Regions from separate parts of the Rahnella sp. RFA10(1/100) genome, predicted to be linked through region 1. Evidence: predicted binding sites of a transcription regulator. Region 1 holds the regulator's gene; the other holds the start of a gene.
What was found. The regulator CRP, encoded in region 1, controls carbon source genes, mostly activating them, when cyclic AMP is high. The targets are predictions, from matches to a motif close to ATGTGANNNNNNTCACAT.
Positions count from the first base shown of each region.

Region 1 (3,154 bases):
AGCTACATTACGCCGCAGTTTTCCCGCACCCACATCAACTTCCAGCGTGTGCCGACTATCGACACCTCAAACCCGTTCGCAGCAAAAGCCATTCCGTCACTGGATGAAAGCTTTGTGGTGATCCATTTCCAGGGACTGGACGACATCGATTTCCCCTATCTGCTGGCAATGTTGCAGGGGTCATTTATCTCGCACATCAAAACGCTGGTGGTACCAGGTGGGAAAATGGGGCTGGCGATGGAGCTGATCATGGCGCCACTGGTGCAGCGCCTGATGGAAGGTAAGAAAATCGAGTAAACTTTATTCCGCTGCAATCACTTCAAAGCTGTGGGTGATGGTGGCCGCTTTACCCAACATCAGAGACACTGAACAGTATTTTTCGGCAGAAAGGCTGACCGCACGTTCAACAATCTTATCGGTCAGATCCTTACCGGTGACGATAAAATGCAGATTGATATGCGTGAACAGACGCGGCGCTTCTTCGCGGCGTTGTGAAGTCAGCTTCACTTCACAATCACGCACGTCATTACGGCCTTTCTGTAAAATAGATACCACGTCAATTGCACTGCAGCCGCCTGCGGACATCAGTAACATTTCCATCGGGCTTGGGGCTTTATCGCCCGCGTTACCATCCATTGAAATCTGATGACCCGACGCTGACTCACCTAAAAAGGTCAGCCCTTCAACCCATTTGACACGTGCGTGCATGAACTATTCTCCCGGTGAATAAACTTTTAGAAATCTGCTCTCAGAGTACCCTTTAGACCAAAATCTGGCAACGTAACCCGATCGCCATCATGCTGAAGCGAGACAACAGAAGACAGCATCTCAAACCTGTGCTACAAACAAAGCCGAAACATACTTTCCAGTAAATTGCGGTGACGGTTTTTGCGGTTTAAGAACAGAACCCACGGTGTTAACAGCAATAAACAGGCTGTTGCACTCCGACATCCGCTTGCAGCATTTCTGGGGAGTTATATGCTGAAAGGGCGCTTTGGATTTGAAGTGCCATACAGGGAACTCTGAGCCCTGTGATTTTGGGCAGCGATAACAACAGAGGATAATAGCTAATGGTTCTCGGCAAGCCACAAACAGACCCGACTCTTGAATGGTTCCTGTCTCACTGTCATATACATAAGTATCCTTCTAAAAGTACGCTGATTCACCAGGGTGAAAAAGCCGAAACGCTTTACTACATCGTGAAAGGGTCAGTTGCTGTCCTGATTAAAGATGAAGAAGGCAAGGAAATGATACTGTCCTACCTTAACCAAGGTGACTTCATCGGTGAGCTGGGACTCTTCGAAGAAGGTCAGGAACGTAGTGCCTGGGTACGTGCTAAAACTGCCTGTGAAGTGGCTGAAATTTCGTATAAAAAGTTCCGCCAGCTGATTCAGGTTAACCCGGATATTCTGATGCGTCTCTCCGCGCAGATGGCCAACCGTCTGCAAGTGACGTCAGAGAAAGTCGGCAACCTTGCCTTCCTCGACGTAACCGGTCGTATCGCTCAAACGTTGCTCAACCTGGCTAAACAGCCTGATGCAATGACCCATCCGGACGGGATGCAAATCAAGATTACCCGTCAGGAAATTGGCCAAATCGTCGGTTGTTCACGTGAAACAGTCGGACGAATCCTCAAAATGCTGGAAGATCAGAGCCTGATCTCCGCACACGGGAAAACGATTGTCGTTTACGGCACACGTTAATCCCTCGAAAATTGGCGCGGCAGAATACTGTCGCGCCTTTTTTATGGGCTAAGCTTTACCCATGACGTTATGGCGAAAACTGTTTTACCATCCTGAAGTGAATTACGCGCTGCGCCAGACGCTGGTGTTGTGCCTGCCTGTTGGCATTTGCTGGCTGTTTGGCAACTTGCAAATGGGTCTGCTGTTTTCCCTCTGCCCGGCCTGCTGTAACATCGCCGGTCTGGATACCCCGCACAAACGCTTTTTCAAACGTCTGATCGTCGGCGGTTCACTGTTTGCCGTGAGCAGCATTCTGCTGCAACTGATGCTGGAAAACTGGTACGTTCCGCTGCCGCTGATCATGCTATCGCTGGCGTTATTGCTCGGCGTTACCGGTGAAATCAGCCCGTTACATGCGCGCCTGTTACCCGGCGCGCTGGTAGCCACTATTTTCACGCTGAGTATGGTCGGTGTGCGCCCGATGTGGCAGGCACCGGTGCTGTTCGCAGCAGGCACAGCCTGGTACGGGGTGTTTAACTGGGTGTGGTTTCGTATTTCGCAAGAACAGCCTATGCGCGAAACGCTCAGCCAGCTTTATCTGCAACTCGCGGATTATTTCGAGGCCAAGTACAGTCTGCTGACGCAACATACCGATCCCGAGACGGCGTTGCCGCCATTACTTACCCGTCAGCAGCAGGTTATCGATCTGATTGCCCTGCTTTATCAGCAATTACACATGCTGCCACAACACGGACATCATCATCACCATAAGCGACTGTTTCAGCTTTTTCAGGTTGCTCTCGATTTGCAGGAGCACATTACCGTCAGCCTGCATCAGCCGGAGGAAGTACAGAAACTGGTTGAGGAAAGCCATGCAGAAGCGGTAATCCGCCGCAATGCGCAGGTGATTTCCACCCGTCTTCGGGTGATTGCCGGCGATATTCTTTATCACCGTTTATCTGAGCGCTTTACCATGGCCAATGAGCTGGCTGCGCTGGAGAAAATCGCCGCGCGTAACCCGGACAATCCGGTTGGCCAGTTTTGTTATTACCATTTCAGCCGCATTGCGCGCCTGCTGCGGACCCAGCGCCCGTTATACCGGCGCGATCTGATGAGCACCCAGCCACGTCTGCCCTTCTGGACTGCGCTAAAAAGCTATCTTTCTTTCAAATCCGTGGCCCTGCGTAATGCCGCGCGTCTGGGCATTATTTTAGCGATTGGCAGCAGCCTGGGGCTGTTCTTCAATTTGCCCAAACCGTACTGGATTTTGCTGACTATCATGCTGGTCAGCCAGAACGGCTATAACGCCACGCGGGTCAGGATCCAGCACCGTGCGCTCGGTACGCTGGCCGGTTTGCTGATTGCTTCAGGATTGTTAAAACTGGCGCTACCGGAAAGCACCACGCTGCTGTGCATGCTGCTGATCACCTTGTTGTCCTATACGGTTTTACGCAAAAATTACGGGCTGGCGA
Region 1 is NZ_SEWR01000005.1:15,322-18,475, forward strand. It holds gene ETV65_RS15745 (phosphoribulokinase) at 1-297, shown strand, start outside; gene ETV65_RS15750 (OsmC family protein) at 301-708, opposite strand; gene crp (cAMP-activated global transcriptional regulator CRP) at 1,071-1,703, shown strand; gene ETV65_RS15760 (YccS/YhfK family putative transporter) at 1,765-3,154, shown strand, end outside.

Region 2 (3,154 bases), 230 kb from region 1:
TTCACCTATGGCCTCGCGTTTCAGTCCGCAGGATTTGACATTTTCGGCGGTAATCGCCGGATTTGTTGCGGTTTTAGTCGGTTATACCAGCTCCGCAGCGATTATCTTTCAGGCAGCGGAAGCGGCAGGGGCCAGCGCGGGACAAATTGGCGGCTGGCTGAGTATGCTGGGTCTGGGCATGGGGGTCACCAGCATCGGGCTATCACTGTATTACCGCACACCGGTGGTGACGGCCTGGTCGACACCCGGCGCGGCGCTGCTGGTCACCAGCCTGCCCGGCACCTCACTTAACGAAGCCATTGGCGTATTTGTCTTTGCCACCGGGCTGATCCTGCTGTGCGGCGTGACCGGCTTATTCGCCCGACTGATGCATTACATCCCGCAGGCGCTGTCAGCGGCGATGCTCGGCGGCATTCTGCTGCGCTTCGGGCTGGACGCCTTTACCTCACTGCAAAGCAATTTCGCCCTTGCAGGCACCATGTGTCTGGTGTATCTGCTGGCAAAGCGCGCCCTGCCGCGCTATGCGGTGGTGCTCGCACTGGCCGCCGGGCTGATCGTCGCCGGATTACAGGGTGATATTGCGCTGCACGGCCAGACGCTGACCTTCGCCGCACCGGCGTTTGTGATGCCGCATTTCACGCTTTCCTCAATTATCGGCATCGGCATTCCGTTTTTTGTGGTGACCATGGCCTCACAGAATGCGCCGGGCATCGCCACACTGAAAGCGCACGGCTATCATCTGCCTGTTTCGCCCCTGATTTCCTGGACGGCGCTGACTGCGTTAGTTTTAGCGCCGTTCGGCGGTTTTACCATCTGTATCGCCGCCATTACCGCCGCGATTTGTATGGGCGAGGACATTCATCCCGATCCTAAAAAACGCTATATGGCGGCCGTCTCGGCTGGCGTTTTCTATCTGATTGCGGGCGTGTTTGGCGGCTCCATCGGCATGGTCTTTACCGCCCTGCCACAGGCGCTGATCCACACCATCGCCGGGCTGGCGTTGCTCGGCACCATTGCAGGCAGCCTGTACCGCGCGCTGGAAAACGAGCGTCAGCGCGACGCGGCAATCATTACGTTTCTGATCACGGCTTCCGGTGTCACGCTGCTGGGTGTCGGTTCGGCATTCTGGGGTCTGGCGGGCGGTGTGATAACCCATCTGATCCTCAGCATGCCGGCGCGAAATCGTGATAAATCCGCCGGGAAAAGTTGAGTCCGTTCAAGTTATGGGTAACAGGTTTTCGTAACACGGCACAAGGTGACGACGATCACATTTTCTGACCGGTAAACCCTCTTTACTGGGCGCAATCAGGCCCTTTAAAGAGCGAGAATCCCATGACTATTGCCACACAATCCTGCGTCGTGACCGGGAAAAAAGACGTCTCGGTGATCCACCAGACCCTCAGCTATACCGGCCAGGGCACGCTGGTGAAAATCACCCGCGGCGGCATCTGCGGTTCGGATCTGCATTATTACGAACACGGCGCTGTCGGTGATTTCAGAGTGCGCGAGGCGATGGTGCTTGGCCATGAAGTGGTCGGTGTGGTGGAGAAATCGGATAACCCGCGTTTGCAGCCCGGTCAGAAAGTGGCGCTGAACCCGAGTAAGCCGTGCAAAGCCTGCAAGTACTGTCTGTCCGGTGACGAAAACCAATGCACCACCATGAAATTTTTCGGCAGCGCGATGTATTTCCCGCACATCAACGGCGCGTTCACGCAGTATAAAATCGTCGACAGCGACCAGTGCATTCCTTACGACAATCAGGTCAGTGACCGCCTGATGGTGTTCGCAGAACCGCTGGCCGTCGCCATTCATGCCGTAAACCAGGCGGGCGATATTCATGGTAAAACCGTGTTTGTTTCCGGCGTAGGTCCGATTGGCTGCTTAATCGTGCTGGCAGCAAAAGCCAAAGGCGCGGCGCAAATCGTGGTGACCGACCCGAGCGAACGTTGCCGTACGCTGGCACTGGCAGTTGGCGCAAATAAAGCACTGGACGCTGCACAAGGTGATTTCAGCGAATATCAGGCAGAGAAAGGCTTTTTCGATGTCTCCTTCGATGCCTCCGGCCATCCGTCTTCCATCCGCCGTTGTCTGGAAGTGACCCGCGCACGCGGCACCCTGGTGCAGGTTGGCATGGGGCCGGTAGTGAATGAATTCCCGCTGATGTCGCTGATTGCCAAAGAAATTAACTGGGTCGGCAGTTTCCGTTTCACAGAAGAATTTAATACTGCCGTCGAATGGCTGGCGAATAGAACCGTCGATCCGATGCCATTGCTGTCAGCAGAATTCCCGCAGGAAAGTCTGGTGGAAGCGCTGGAATACGCCCTGGATAAATCCAAAGCGTCAAAAGTGCAGCTGGTCTTCTAGCCCGGTCTGCAATACCAGTCACAATATCAAAACACCGTTTCATTTTATGATGTCCTCTGATTTTTATCCTCAGAGGACATTTGCATTATGGTAAAGGACAAGGCGAAAAAGCAGGTCGCGCTGCTGCTGGCTAACGGATTTGAAGAAGGCGAAGCGGTGATTGTGCTCGATATTCTTGAGCGGCTGGAGATTCAGGTCACCACGCTGGCCTGCCAGGAAAGCCTGACGCTGCGCACGTATCACGGCATTCAGATGCAGGCCAACGAACTGCTGTCCGCGCAGGGCGACCGCTTATTTGATGCTGTGGTAATGCCCGGCGGACCGGAAGGCTCAGTGGCGCTGGCGGCCAGTAAAGCGGTGGTGGAATTTGTCCGACGTCACGACGACGCCGGTAAACTGATCTGCCCGCTGTGCTCCGCTGCCGCGCGTGTGCTGGGCGGGAACGGTCTGCTGAAAGGCCGTCGTTACGTCTGTTCCGGCGATTTATACCAGGACGTGAAAGACGGCGTTTACGTCAATCAGTCCTTTGTGGAAGACGGTAACTTGCTCAGCGGAAAAGGATTAGGGCTGGCGTTTGACTTCGCCTTTCAGCTGGCGTACCGCCTGACCGGCGATGCTGAAACCACCAATTTCCAGGCTGATCACATCGATTATCACCACTGGCGCGCCGGCCAGAAGCGTTGATCAAAAAGTTGAACCGGGGCAGATGGCGCAGGTCGTCCGCCCCGGTCAGTATCCTGTCCGTTTTTGGCATTCTTCCCTTTCCAATTCAGGCGCACACTGATTTCAC
Region 2 is NZ_SEWR01000005.1:243,548-246,701, forward strand. It holds gene ETV65_RS16745 (benzoate/H(+) symporter BenE family transporter) at 8-1,210, shown strand; gene idnD (L-idonate 5-dehydrogenase) at 1,333-2,364, shown strand; gene ETV65_RS16755 (DJ-1/PfpI family protein) at 2,452-3,048, shown strand.
Region 2: a site for CRP is predicted at 1,254-1,271, ahead of idnD (L-idonate 5-dehydrogenase). Genes of this name have one in related genera too.